Regions from separate parts of the Paenibacillus sp. 2KB_20 genome, predicted to be linked through region 2. Evidence: riboswitches for the same ligand, from Rfam matches in the RefSeq annotation. Region 2 holds a riboswitch; the other holds the start of a gene.

Region 1 (7,344 bases), on a different contig from region 2:
GCCGGATCATTTTCTGCACGGAAGGATTGACAATTCGCTGAAGGAGATATAATATCATACCGTATAAATCGTAATTATTACGATTAAGGAATGGAGGAAGTTCAGTAGATGAATAACAACAATAAGATTCCAGTTACAGTACTCAGCGGTTACCTCGGATCAGGCAAAACGACCGTGCTGAATCATGTGCTTCATAATCGTGATGGATTGAAGGTTGCGGTCATTGTGAACGACATGAGCGAAGTGAATATTGACGCGGATTTGGTTCGAGGGGAAGGGAGCCTGTCCCGAACGGATGAGAAGCTGGTCGAAATGTCCAATGGCTGCATCTGCTGCACCCTCCGGGAAGATTTGGTGCAGGAAGTTCAGAAGCTGGCACAAGAAAACCGTTTTGACTATATCCTGATTGAATCGACGGGGATTAGCGAGCCCGTGCCTGTTGCGCAGACCTTTGTTTATCCAGATGAGGTATCCGGTGTACAGCTGTCCGACCTAGCCCGGCTGGATTGCATGGTGACGGTTGTAGACGCGAACCGATTCTGGAAAGACTTCTCTTCGGGCCAAAGCCTGCTCGATCGGAAGGAAGCGCTTGGCGAAGAGGATACACGGGAAGTCGTGGATCTGTTGATCGACCAGGTTGAGACGTGTGATGTGCTGCTGTTGAACAAATGTGATCTGGTAAGCGATGACGAATTGGCCAAGGTGGAAGGCATACTTCATAAGCTTCAGCCAAGCGCCAAAATCATACGTACCGTGAAAGGACAAGTCGCTCCTGCAGAAATTCTGAATACCGGTTTATTCGATTTTGAGAAAGCCAGTCAGTCCCCCGGCTGGATTCAGGAGCTTCAGAAGGAAGAGCATGTACCGGAAACGGATGAATACGGCATCAGCTCTTTTGTTTATCGGAGAAGAAGACCGTTTCATCCGGAACGGCTGGCAGCATTCATGAGTTATTGGCCGGAAGAGGTCGTACGCGCGAAAGGGATCGCTTGGCTGGCAGTGCTTGAGGATGTTGCGGCAAGTCTAAGTCAAGCGGGTCCTTCGATTCAGTTCGGGCCAGCTGGATATTGGGTGGCTGCTTTAACCGAACAGGAACAGCAGGAGCTGATTCTGAGTGAGCCGGATGTGCAGCGAAAATGGGATGCCGTCTGGGGGGATCGGATGACCGAGCTCGTGATGATCGGGATTGGGATGGAACAGTCACTAATCGAGCAGGAGCTGGACGATTGTCTGTTGACCGATCAGGAAATGCAGCTGGATTGGTCGACGTTTAACAATCCGCTGCCATGGATGGCCATCGAAGAGCTATCACTGTAAGGTTATATTTTTTTGATTAAAATTAATCGTAATAATTACGAATGGATAAAGAGCCACTTGAGGGCTTTACAGGTTTTCTAGAATATAATCCCCTTTGCGTAGACAGTGCTGAAGAAGAGCGCTACAGTTTACTTAAGGGGATTTTTGTCATGGAAAAGTTCAAAAGAAGAATACGAAAGAAGCAGGGGAATATGCAGAAATTCATCATTTAAAAACTCAATTGCAGGAAAAGTTATTACCCTGTTTAGAAAGCGCCCTTCAGAAGGACCGGGTTTTAAAAAATCATTTAATGATGTGGTCAATCTATTTATCTGTCCAGAACTTATACCTATCAAGTCCAGAGCACCTGTTTTGTATTTGTTGTATAATAGGAAGAATAGGAAGAAGATTCCCAATTCATGTTTCGATGATAGCTTTAACGTATTTCAGAATGTAATGCTGACGCATGAGCAACATCAATCAGGAGGACAAGGTAATGGCAAAAGCAAAGGTTCCAAAGAGACCCACTAGAGATGAGTTTGTACTGGAAGAACTCGGAAATCAGCTTACCGAAGCTTACCAGGAGGAATCGGTTATCGTGCTGACGGTCTGGGGAAGGGAAGAGGCGGTCCGCGGGCAAATCGATCAAATGGACTCCCGAACAGGGAAGGTACATATGAAACAGAATGGCGTTATTACGAAGGTTCCTTTTATGGACATTATGGAAGTGAATTATCCGAGAGACTAATCAGAATCATGTGTGCTTCCCGCAAATGAATCAAAGAGATTGTGATTTAAAGCGGTCGGCTTCATACCCGGTAGCGCGATGTCCAAAGTCGTGGTATATTAAAAAAAGTTATCTATGTGTTACTGGCGTAGCTTGGGGTACCAAGAGGGAGCACATAGGATCATATGCCGTACGCCTGGGCAAGAGGTAAGGAGACGATCAGTCGCCTTGCCTCTTTATGTTTTTTAATACAATGGCGAAGGAGCGGATTAGTATGAGTAAGGAACCCGTAATTTTAGATGGAAAAAAGGTATCCGACGATATCAAGGCCAAGCTGGCTGTAAAGGTACAGGAATTGAAGTTGCAGGGGGTAACGCCTTGTCTGGCAACGATTCTGGTTGGCGATGATCCTGCTTCGGCGACCTATGTGCGGATGAAGGGAAGTGCTTGCGAGCGGCTTGGCATCATATCCAAAAAAGTGGTACTGGAGACATCGACAACGACCGAGGAGCTGATTGCCGCGATCCAAGAGCTGAACGAGGATCCGAATGTCCACGGTATTCTGCTGCAGCATCCGGTACCGCATCATATCGATGAACGGGCAGCCTTTGATGCCATTGACATTAAAAAAGACGTGGATGGAGTAACCACGCTCGGTTTCTCGCAGAATGCGTTTGGTTTTGCCGATTATCCGTCTTGTACGCCTGCTGCGATTATTGCGATTATGGATTATTATGATCTGCCGATCGAAGGGAAGCATGCCGTGGTGGTCGGACGCAGTCCGATTCTGGGTAAGCCGGTATCGATGATGCTGCTTAATCGCAATGCTACCGTTACGATCTGCCACTCGAGAACGAAGAACCTTGGGGAGATTGTGTCCCAGGGAGATATCGTGGTTGCGGCCGTAGGCAAGCCTAATTTCATTCAAGGGGACTGGATCAAGCCGGGAGCCGTCGTATTGGATGCCGGCTATAATCCAGGCAATATCGGCGACTGCGATTATGAAGCCTGCGCGAAGGTGGCATCCGCGATTACACCGGTACCTGCCGGTGTAGGCCCCGTTACGATTGCTACATTGCTGAAGCATACCGTTGAATCGGCTGAGCGAACCGTGCAAGGTTAACAGTAACCATGTAAAAACGGGATAAGGCACGGTCCATTTGCGCGTCCCGAAAGGGGATTTGCATGGAGAATCCCCCTTTGAATCGCTTCGTTCCTCGCTAGAGTCTGGAACGCAGAAAAGTATTGCCCATCAAATGCTCGGGGTGGAGTCTGCATTTCACGGATCCCTGGACGTCATGGTATAGTTAGGAAAAAGCAAAATCGAAGGGGAGAGATTCATGCACAAACAACTCATTTCCAGTTGTGTGGCGGAGCAAGGAGCTGTGGAGGATAATCTGTTCGTTGCAGCGCCGCAAGCGGCTCCCGGGAGCACCGAATGAAGAACACGATTGCAGATATTGCCAAAAAAGCCGGAGTTGCCAAAAGCACGGTCTCCCGTTTCTTAAACGGAGGTTCTGTCAGTAATGCAACACGCCGTAAGATAGAGCTGGTCATTCAGGAAACCGGTTATATTCCGAATTCGTTTGCACAGAGCTTGAAAGCGAAAAAAACCAGCATGATCGGCACCATTGTGCCGCGTCTGGATTCATTCTCAGCATCGCAGACCGTTGCCGGCATGGATGAAGAATTAAGGAAACACGGTTATCAGCTTCTCATTATTAATGCGAGCCAGGACTTATCCAGGGAGATTGAAGCGCTGTATGATCTCGCCAGACAAAAAATATCTGGCATTATTTTATTCGCCACTCAGGTGACGGAAACGCATCTTGCAGCGATTAAAGAGATCGGCATCCCCGTCATCCTGCTCGGACAACAGCATAAGGATGTCCACAGCATGATATATAACGACTATGCCGCAGGTTATGACATGGGCCGATATGTGCTGTCCATGGGACACCGTCATATATCTTATATCGGCGTGACGGAAAAAGACGTTGCTGTCGGAGTTCAGCGGAAGGAAGGGTTTCTGAAGGCGTTAAGCGAGTATGACGAGGTGGAGGCGGTTCTCTATGAGAGTGGGTTTAAGATGTCGGATGGTGTAAAGACCGCATTGTCCATTTTTGAGTTGAACCGAACGCTGCCAACTGCAATGGTCTGCGCTACCGACAACATCGCGTTAGGCGTTATGAAAGCGGCTCATATGAAGGGCATCCAGATCCCCAACGAACTCTCCGTTACCGGATTTGGCGGATACGACGTTACCGAGGTAATTCATCCCGGATTGACAACGGTTAAATATGGATATTCCCAAGCGGGCCACCTCGCCGCTCAGCATATCATAAAGCTGGTCAACGACGAGCCTGTGGATTTCCTGACGGTCATGAATTGCGATATGATTCATCGGGAAAGCGTTGACAATCTAAAATAGGTATTTTATACTGAAAAAAAGGAACCGGTTCCAATACTACTTTTGCTTGGTATTGGAGCTGAGTTCATTATTTTTAACCCTGATTGGAACCGGTTCCGTTATAAATGGGTTAGGCTGATGTTCACGCATAGCATGATCCGTTTGTTTTTTTGAGAAAGCCTATATACAAGGAGAAGAGACATGGACAGAGAACGGAGATACCGACGCCTGGATCAGGCCTCTCCTGAAGAGATTGCCTCCTTGAAGGAGCAAGCAAAACGAAGCGAATGGAGGCAGAGGTTTCACGTACAGCCCATGATGGGCTTGCTGAATGACCCCAACGGATTTTCTTATTATAACGGGAAATACCACTTGTTTTATCAATGGTTTCCTCTGGGCACGTTTCACGGCCTGAAATACTGGTACCATACCTCCTCCACGGACTTGGTGCACTGGCAAAACAAAGGCATCGCCATTGAGCCCGGGTACTCGCATGATGCATATGGCGCTTATTCGGGAAGCGGGATCGTGAAAGACGACAAACTGTATCTGATGTATACCGGGAATACCCGGGATGAGGAATGGAACAGGCATTCTTATCAATGCATGGCCGTGATGGACCGTGTTGGCACCATCACGAAGCTCGATAAGCCGCTGATTGACCGTGTGCCGGACGGATATACCGAGCATTTCCGGGATCCGAAGGTATGGAAAGACGAAGACCTGTTCCGGTTCGTCATCGGCGCCCAAAGGGACGATCAAACAGGAACGGCTGTCGTGTATGAATCACCGGATTTGCTGGATTGGTCATGCAAAGGGGAAATCCAGACCCGTCTTGAACATTTCGGCTATATGTGGGAATGCCCCGATTATTTTGAACTGGAAGGACAGGGCGTGCTGCTGTTTTCGCCGCAGGGGCTGAGTCCGCAAGGCGACGAATTCCGGAACGTTTACCAATCTGGCTACATCGCGGGCAAGCCACTGGATCGGGGGACGCTGGAGTTTGAACACGGCTCCTTTTACGAACTGGACAGAGGTTTTGATTTCTACGCACCACAGACCATGGTGGATGAGAAAGACCGGCGCATCATGGTAGGCTGGATGGGCTTGCCGGAGGTCGTCTATCCAACCGACTCGCATGGCTGGGCGCATTGTTTGACGCTTCCACGTACGCTCTCGTTCCGTGAGGGTAAGCTGATTCAGCTGCCTGTCCCCGAGTTGGAACTTCTTCGTGAGACGACAGCTATGGAAGCAGCGGATACGCTTTACAGCGAAGTGAAGAGTTATGCAGGGGTTGAGGGAACCGTATTCGAGATGACATGCGAGTTTCATGGGATCGAAGCGGACGTTGTTGGCATTGAATTTCGAGCTGGCGAAACGGAGCGGACCGTCATCTGGTATGACGCCGTCAGGCAAAAGGTTACGCTAGATCGCTCATCATCGGGTGCAACGATTGTGAGTGATTACGGAACGACACGTACCTGTATGCTGCATGCCAAAGTAAACTCAATCAAATTTCATCTCTTTGTGGATATTTCTTCGGCAGAAGTGTTCGTCAATGATGGCGAAGAAGTGTTTACGAGTCGGATATTTCCAAAGCAGGACAGCCGTCATATTCGATTTTTCGCAAAAAACGGCAGCACTGGCTTGAAGGTCACGAAGTGGGATCTTGCCCAAGCCGTAAAAGATATAGAAGGGGATGAATGAACATGGCAGCAGATCATAGGAAAATTGCAAGGCAGGTAGTGGAAGCCATCGGTGGCAGGGAGAACATCGCTTCCTTTGCCCACTGTGCTACGAGACTCCGAATTATGGTTCACGATCAGAAGAAGATAGACCAGAAGAAGGTCGAGAATATCGATAAGGTTAAAGGAGCTTTTTTTAACTCCGGCCAATATCAAATCATTTTCGGAACAGGAACCGTTAATCAGATTTTTGAAGCGGTAGAATCGCTTGGGCTTGAGAGCACAAGCAAGGATGAGTTGAAATCCGAGGCGAAAAAATCAGGAAATCCGTTTCAGCGGGCGATTCGCACGTTCGGTGACGTCTTTGTGCCGATTATCCCGATATTGGTCGCCACAGGTTTGTTCATGGGATTACGGGGATTATTGACGCAAGAAACCGTCCTCGCCTGGTTTGGAGCGACGCCCGACGATATTTCGCCTAATTTTCTGCTTTTCACCCAGGTACTGACGGATACGGCTTTTGCTTTCTTGCCAGCATTGGTGGCATGGTCCGCATTCCGGGTGTTCGGAGGCAGCCCCGTGCTTGGTATCGTGCTGGGTTTGATGCTGGTTAACCCGGCTCTTCCCAACGCATATAGCGTGGCAAACGGTTCGGCCGAAGCGCTCATGCTCTTCGATTTCATTCCGGTTGTCGGATATCAGGGTTCGGTCCTGCCAGCCTTCTTCATCGGACTGCTGGGCGCGAAATTCGAGAGATTTTTGAGAAAGCGTATTCCTGAAGCGATTGATTTGATCGTTACGCCATTTTTAACCCTGCTCGTTATGATCATCCTTGGTCTGTTCGCAATAGGACCCGTGTTCCACTCTCTGGAAGAGGTAGTCATGAACGTGACCACCTTCTTGCTGGAGTTGCCGTTCGGCATTGCGGGTCTTGTGATCGGCTTCTTCAACCAGATTATTGTGGTCACCGGCGTGCATCATATTTTTAATTTTCTTGAAATTCAGCTTCTCGAAAAGACAGGAAGCAATCCGTTTAATGCGATCGTGACAAGCGCCATGGCAGCTCAAGGCGCAGCTTGTCTGGCTGTCGGACTCAAGACGAGAAACAAAAAACTAAAGGCATTATCGCTGCCATCCGCATTCTCGGCCATGCTGGGAATTTCGGAACCGGCGATCTTCGGGGTCAACCTCCGTTACGTCAGACCGTTCGTTATCGCCCTGATCGG
Region 2 (7,344 bases):
CTTCGAGAACATCGGCATGTTTATCGGCTTAATGCCGCTGACCGGGATCACGCTGCCCTTCATCAGTTACGGGGGAACTTCCCTTGTGATCAGTATGGCCAGTCTGGGTGTCGCCATGAGCGTGAAGCTGCATGGACAGGAAGTGGAGGAAGATATGCCGGATCCGCATGCCTATCGCCCGGCCGCTTCGAAGCAGGCGTAACTTGCGGGAAGCTCAATAATTGCCCTATCCCCAGCAGAAAAGTGTGGGGCACGGCAATCAGATGAACTGAATAACCGATCTTGGCGAAGATGCGATTCCCGTGGGAGTCGCATCTTTTTTGGTTCGTGCTGCATCAATCTATGATTTTTATATCAAATTGCTAGATTCTACGTTTATATCTTTGTCCGGCGGACATACTGATAGCATCATAGAGATGTTCATAGAGAGGCGGCTGGCAAGATGAAAAATTATAGTGAAACCCTCCGTATTATCGTGAAGAAAATGGTTGTGCTCTTATCCTGTATGTTTATGGTCATTATGGCTTGGGAAGGACAGCAGATTGATGCTTCTGTTGTTGGCGGTCCGATCCCCGAGGAATCGATACGACTTCGCATTCTGGCGAATTCCGATAGCCCGTCCGATCAGCTGGTCAAACGAGAGATCCGTGATTCGGTCGTTGAGCAAATGCAGCTCTGGGTCCTGCAGCTGGAGAACCCGCAAAGCCTGGAAGACGCCAAAGAATTAACCCGGCAGCATCTTCCGGAAATCCGCCAATTGGTGGGTGAAGAATTGAAGAAAAGGGGAATTACGTACAATTACACCGTAGAGCTTGGCGTCGTGCCGTTCCCGACGAAGTTATACGGGGGCACGGTGTATCCGGCCGGCGATTACGATGCGCTGCGGATTTCTTTAGGAGAAGGCCAAGGGCAGAACTGGTGGTGTGTCCTGTTCCCGCCGCTTTGTTTCATCGATGGTGGCAGCGGGGATGCGGCGGCGCAGCCTGTTGACACAGGTATCCAAACGGTTTCTGCTGAGGCTGGCGAAACTTCCCAAGAGGAAGCTCCGAAGAACGCAGGCGATAGCGAACCGGAGGTCCGTTTCTTCTTGTGGGATATGTTCCGTGGCATTTGGAACTGGGTGGTTAGCTTGTTCTAGGATTATGAGCGAGGTTGATTTTAAATCCTGACCGGGTATGATAAACTTTGATATAGAAGAGTGCTTTCTCTTTGGCGCGACTGGTTTGAATGGGAACCGGCACGGGACTGAAGAACGAAAAGCGCTTTTTATTTTGGGGCATAGGCAAAACTCGCACTGGAGTTTATATATTTCATATACAGAAAGTTTGGGATAGGAATGGAACAGAACGGGAACGGCATGGAACCTAACCAACAGCGGGATAACGGCTTCCGCCAGGTTGGTGCAAAATCAACCCAAGTGTGGCACGTCTCGAACTCGCTCTCTAGGGAGAGCTTAAGTTTGGAGAATGAGGCAAAGCAGGCGCTTGGGGAAGCGGGGCAGGTGCTTGAGCTCGGCGGAACGGTGGCCTTTCCGACGGAAACGGTCTACGGGCTTGGCGCGGACGCCGGCAATACGGAAGCGGTCGAGCGCGTCTTTGCCGCGAAAGGCCGGCCGTCGGACAATCCATTGATTGTGCATATTTCGGAGCTGGCTCAGCTTGACGGTTTGGTCCTTCATGTAAATGAGACGGAACGGGCGCTGATGGCAATGTTCTGGCCTGGGCCGCTATCGCTGGTACTGCCCGTTAAACCAGGTGCTGTCTCCCCTCGCGTGACGGCAGGCCTCGATACCGTTGCCGTACGGATGCCGGATCACAATGTGGCGCTGGCTTTGATCAGCGCCGCCGGGCGTCCGCTGGCTGCGCCGAGCGCGAACCGTTCCGGTCGGCCAAGCCCGACGCTGGCCAGCCATGTCCTGGAGGATCTGGCGGGGGCGATCGACGGCGTGCTTGATGGCGGCCCGGCCGGGGTGGGCGTTGAGTCGACGGTGGTGCAGGTCGGCGAAGACGGCGCCGTCACGGTGCTCCGCCCGGGCGGCGTTACGGCGGAGCAGCTTGCCGCCGTTGCGGCAAGCGTGCGCATGGATCCGGCGCTGCATCGCGCCGCCGGGGAGGCGGAGAGCCCGGCGCCGCGATCGCCGGGCATGAAGTACACGCACTACGCACCGAAGGGTGCGATGTGCGTGGTGCAGGGCCCGCGTGCCATTGCCGTGTCGGCACGCATCGCGGCCGAGCTTGAGGCGGCCGCCCGGCGCGGGGAGGTGACCGGCGTGCTGTCATTCGACGAGCACATCGGTCACTACCACGCGGACGTTGCCGTCTCGCTCGGCAGCCTGGCCGCGCCGGAGGAAGCGGCCCGCCGGCTGTACGCCGGCCTGCGCCGATTCGATGACGAAGGCGCGACCTTCATTCTGGCCGAAGCGTGCCCGGAGCAAGGCCTCGGGGCAGCCGTCATGAACCGGCTGTTGAAGGCCGCGGGACACCACATCATCGATGTGAATTGAGCTGCTGAATGAACGCTTTTGGCATCATTTACCCCTTGTCCGCATATGGTGTACAAGACCATGGGACTTGGGGGAATGGGCATGCTGGAGGCGTCTGTCCAATCGGGACAGCTTGCGGCGATTCTGCTGATGGCGGTTGCACTCGGGCTAGACGCATTTTCGCTTGGAATCGGAGTCGGAATGAGAAGCGGTATGCGCTTAGGCCATATGCTGGGCATCAGTTTCATGATCGCGTTGTTTCATATGTTGATGCCGCTGCTGGGCTTATTTGCCGGCCGCTATGTAGGCATGTTACTGGGTCACGTCACAGGGCTTGCGGCCGGCGGACTGCTGCTTCTTCTCGGCGGGCATATGATGTATAACGCCTGGCGGGGCGGAGAAGGACAGCGAATACATCCTACCGCATTTTTAGGCATGCTGCTGTTTTCGCTTAGCGTCAGCATCGATTCCTTCTCGGTAGGCGTTTCACTCGGGATGTTTGTGGATGATGTACTGTTGATCGTGATCTCCTTCGGGATCGTGGGCGGTTTGCTGTCCATTCTCGGTTTGCTGCTTGGCCGTCAGGTAAGCAATAAACTGGGGGAGTACGGTGAAATGCTGGGTGGGCTCATTTTGGTTATATTTGGTGTCATGTTTATCTTTTGACGTTATATTTGTTACAATAACCCCAAAGAACCTACTAACGGGAGGAACGGGACCGTGAAAAATATACTGTTTGTCTGCACGGGAAATACCTGCCGCAGTCCAATGGCTGAAGGCATGCTGCGCAAGCTTGCCAAACAACGGGGCATCCCGCTGGAAACGAAGTCCGCCGGTGTCTCGGCCGTGGATGGAATGCCGGTGTCCCATCATGCGGAGTCCATACTACGAGACCAGGATATCCAAGAACGCTTGGTGTCCAAACCATTGACTGCGAATCTGGTGGAGTGGTCAGACTTGATCCTGACGTTGACCCAGTCGCATAAGCAGTATGCTATAAGGCAGTTCCCGCACGCCGCAGACAAGATGCATACGCTGAAAGAGTTTGTTGAGGATGACCGACAGGTGCTGGATGATCTGCGAGAGCAGGATAGTCTGTATGCGGCGCTTGAGCTGGCCAGATCGCTGGGCCGCGACGTCAGCGACCGTGACCGGGAGCGTCTGATCGAGCTGCGCCAGCGCATTCCGAGCTTCGATATCTCCGATCCTTTTGGAGGCTCGCGGGAGGAATATGAAGCGACGGCTGCAGAGATTCGGACGGCGTTGTTCCGTCTCTTGGACAAGCTGGAGACGGATCGGCATAACTAAGCCTTGCTTTGAACAATATGAAGCCTACCATTGGGCTAAAAAGCCACTTGCCTTTCACATGGTATTGCTTTAAGATGAAGTTGAAAAACAATGATCCGGTGTAACTGGCGACGAAGTGGATGAAACCACGATGGAGCATCGGAATATACGGCCGGTCGCCTGGGCAAAGAGCAATTGGAGCACAATACGTGCGCCGACTGCTCTTTTTTCGTCTTTTGCGCCCGATTTGGGTTATAATGAAACAAGCTAAAGCGCAAAAGCGAACATACGAGGGGGTTTTTCATAGATGAAAATTGCATTGGGTACGGATCATGCCGGCATTCGTCTGAAAGAGGAGATCGTGGAAGTCATTCGGGGTCTTGGACACGAGGTGGAGGATCTGGGCTGCGGCTGTTCCGATTCCGTGGATTATCCCGATTATGCCCTTCCTGTGTGCGAGAAGGTAGTCTCGGGTGAAGCGGATCGCGGCATTCTGATCTGCGGTACGGGGATCGGCATGAGCATTGCGGCCAACAAGGTGCCGGGCATTCGCTGCGCGTTGACACATGATGTGTTCTCGGCCAAAGCAACGAGAGAGCATAACGACAGCAACGTGATTGCGCTGGGTGAGCGTGTCGTCGGTCCCGGACTTGCTGCTGAAATCGTCAGCGCATGGCTGACAACGGATTTCAGTCATGGCGAGCGCCATATCGGCCGTGTGAACAAGATCAAGGCCATCGAGGAGCGTTACCTGAAGAATGAGTCGCGATAAGTGAACGCGTAATTTACGGCTGCGGCTATCGTGATATGGGAATGAAGCATCTTCTGTGAAAAAAATCATCGGGAGGACTGTGACATGACGGATATCTCCAAGGTTTCCTTGAACGAACAGACAGCGCGTATGGTCCGCGAACTGGCCGAAGCGGCCGTGTTAGGACCCGGTAAAGTGCTGGTCATCGGAGCCAGCACCAGTGAAGTGGTCGGACGCCGGATCGGCACAGGCGGCGCTCTTGAAACGGCGCAGCAGCTCCTTCAGGGCATTGCCGAGGTTCAAGCGGAATTCGGTTTCGCGGTGGCTTATCAATGCTGTGAGCATCTGAACCGTGCGCTTGTCATGGAACGCGAGCTGCTCGAGCGGCTGGGCTTGACGGAAGTGGCGGCTGTTCCCATTCCGGGAGCGGGAGGGTCGATGGCCTCCGCGGCTTACCGCAGCATGAAGGAGCCTTGTCTTGCGGAATCGATTGAAGCACATGCCGGAGTTGATATCGGCGAGACGCTGATCGGCATGCATTTGCGGCGAGTGGCGGTTCCGTTCAGACATACCGAGCGTTATATCGGCGAGGCGCGCGTAACCGCGGCTTATACCCGTCCGAAGCTGATTGGCGGAGAACGTGCGGTGTATCGGCTCGAGCAGAGGGATGATTCCACACTATGCGATTGATTCAAATGAGAACTCGCTTTTTTAATTATGACAACTTGTAGTATTGACTTTGCAAGAAAAAATAACGATTGATTATGGGAGGATATGAACATGATGGAACATTTGCGGAAGAGTGACCCGGCTGTATTGGAAGCGATGGATTTGGAGCTGAAGCGTCAGCGCAGCAACATTGAGCTGATTGCCTCTGAGAATATTGTTAGCGAAGCGGTTATGGAAGCAATGGGGACGGTGCTGACGAATAAATATGCGGAAGGCTACCCTGGCAAACGCTATTACGGTGGCTGTGAGCGTGTGGATATCGTGGAAGACATCGCCCGTGACCGCGCCAAAGAACTGTTCGGAGCCGAGCATGCCAACGTTCAGCCGCACTCCGGTGCCCAAGCGAACATGGCGGTATATTTGGCAGCCCTGAAGCCTGGAGATACCGTGCTCGGCATGAACCTGGCTCATGGCGGCCATTTGACTCACGGAAGCCCGGTTAACGCTTCCGGACTTCTGTACAACTTTGTTGCCTACGGCGTGCAAGAAGATACGTTCCTGATCGATTACGACGAAGTTCGCAAAGCGGCATTCAAGCATCGCCCTCGTCTGATCGTAGCGGGCGCAAGTGCCTATCCTCGCATCATTGATTTTGAACGGCTTGCTGCCATCGCGAACGACGTTGGCGCGTTGTTCATGGTTGATATGGCTCATATTGCCGGTCTTGTTGCGGCAGGTCTTCATCCGAATCCGGTTCCGCATGCCCATTTTGTAACGACAACGACGCATAAGACGCTTCGCGGACCTCGCGGCGGTATGATTCTGTGCAAAAAAGCTTGGGCGCAAGCGATCGACAAAGCGGTATTCCCCGGCTCCCAAGGCGGCCCGCTCATGCATGTTATTGCTTCCAAGGCCGTTGCGCTTGGCGAAGCATTGGATCCGTCCTTCAAGACGTATGCAGAGAATGTCGTGAAGAACGCGAAAGTGCTGGCAGATACTCTGATCGAGGAAGGCTTGAATATCGTATCCGGCGGAACCGATAACCACCTGATGCTGGTGGATACCCGCAATCTGGACATCACCGGTAAAGACGCGGAGAAAGTTCTGGACTCCATCGGGATTACCGTGAACAAGAATGCCATCCCGTTTGATCCAACCAGCCCGTTCGTAACGAGCGGTATCCGTATCGGTACCCCTGCGGTTACTTCCCGCGGTATGGATGAGCAGGCGATGGTGAAAATCGCGAAAATTATTGCCATGACATTGAAGCAGCCGAAAGACGAGGCAACGCTTGAAAACGCAGGTCGTTTGGTGGCTGAGCTTACAGATCAATACCCTCTCTATGCTGAAATGAAATATTAATCACAGTCTCCTCCGCAGAAGAAGCCTATGATAAGAGGACCCCGCCTGATGCAGGTGGGGTCCTTTTAGGAGCTATAAACATTCTGGCCAGATTGCTATGCTCTCATTTTCCCAGTCAGGTAGCTTCGCGGTTAGCATCAATATAGGCGAAAATGGAAAACCTAGGTTCAGGGCAGAAGGAGATCCGGTTTAGTTATAAGGTCAAAAACTCATGGAATAAAACATGACCCGTGCAGGTGTCAATTGACTAGAGGGAATGATATAATAGACAGGATTTATGGAGCTCACAAATATTTTACGCCCATATTGAAATAACATTTGTACTCAAACCGGAGGGACCAGACATGGGAAAATTGGTGATTTGTGATCACCCGTTGATTCAACACAAACTTACATTTATCCGCGATATGCGGACTAACACAAAAGACTTTCGCGAATTGGTAGACGAAGTCGCGACTTTGATGGCTTATGAAATTACGCGGGAGGTTTCTCTTGAATCCATATCCGTGCAGACGCCGGTAGCTGAAACCCAAGGCAAAGTCATTTCCGGCCGCATGCTCGGCTTGATTCCGATCCTGCGCGCCGGTCTAGGCATGCTGGATGGAGTTGTCAAGCTGCTTCCTGCAGCAAAGGTAGGGCATGTCGGATTGTTCCGTGACCCCGAAACGCTTCAGCCTGTTGAATATTATACGAAGCTTCCAACGGACGTTACGGAACGGGAATTGATCGTCATTGATCCGATGCTCGCGACAGGCGGATCCGCCATCGCTGCTATCGACGTGCTGAAGAAACG

What was found. A riboswitch is a leader RNA that binds a small molecule or an ion and turns the genes downstream of it on or off. The one in region 2 is predicted to bind ZMP and ZTP.
Region 1: another riboswitch for ZMP and ZTP. It lies ahead of AB4124_RS21835 (bifunctional 5,10-methylenetetrahydrofolate dehydrogenase/5,10-methenyltetrahydrofolate cyclohydrolase); the one in region 2 lies ahead of rpiB (ribose 5-phosphate isomerase B).

What each region holds. Positions count from the first base shown of each region.
Region 1 covers NZ_JBFRHH010000007.1:622,118-629,461, forward strand. The annotation lists gene AB4124_RS21825 (GTP-binding protein) at 109-1,317, shown strand; gene AB4124_RS21830 (YolD-like family protein) at 1,793-2,044, shown strand; ZMP/ZTP riboswitch at 2,153-2,232, shown strand; gene AB4124_RS21835 (bifunctional 5,10-methylenetetrahydrofolate dehydrogenase/5,10-methenyltetrahydrofolate cyclohydrolase) at 2,298-3,146, shown strand; gene AB4124_RS21840 (LacI family DNA-binding transcriptional regulator) at 3,462-4,454, shown strand; gene AB4124_RS21845 (glycoside hydrolase family 32 protein) at 4,635-6,140, shown strand; gene AB4124_RS21850 (sucrose-specific PTS transporter subunit IIBC) at 6,137-7,344, shown strand, end outside.
Region 2 covers NZ_JBFRHH010000004.1:132,931-140,274, reverse strand. The annotation lists gene AB4124_RS12840 (FtsW/RodA/SpoVE family cell cycle protein) at 1-202, shown strand, start outside; gene spoIIR (stage II sporulation protein R) at 443-1,138, shown strand; gene AB4124_RS12830 (L-threonylcarbamoyladenylate synthase) at 1,358-2,503, shown strand; gene AB4124_RS12825 (manganese efflux pump MntP family protein) at 2,585-3,148, shown strand; gene AB4124_RS12820 (low molecular weight protein arginine phosphatase) at 3,203-3,790, shown strand; ZMP/ZTP riboswitch at 3,881-3,962, shown strand; gene rpiB (ribose 5-phosphate isomerase B) at 4,077-4,541, shown strand; gene AB4124_RS12810 (TIGR01440 family protein) at 4,626-5,210, shown strand; gene glyA (serine hydroxymethyltransferase) at 5,301-6,551, shown strand; gene upp (uracil phosphoribosyltransferase) at 6,896-7,344, shown strand, end outside.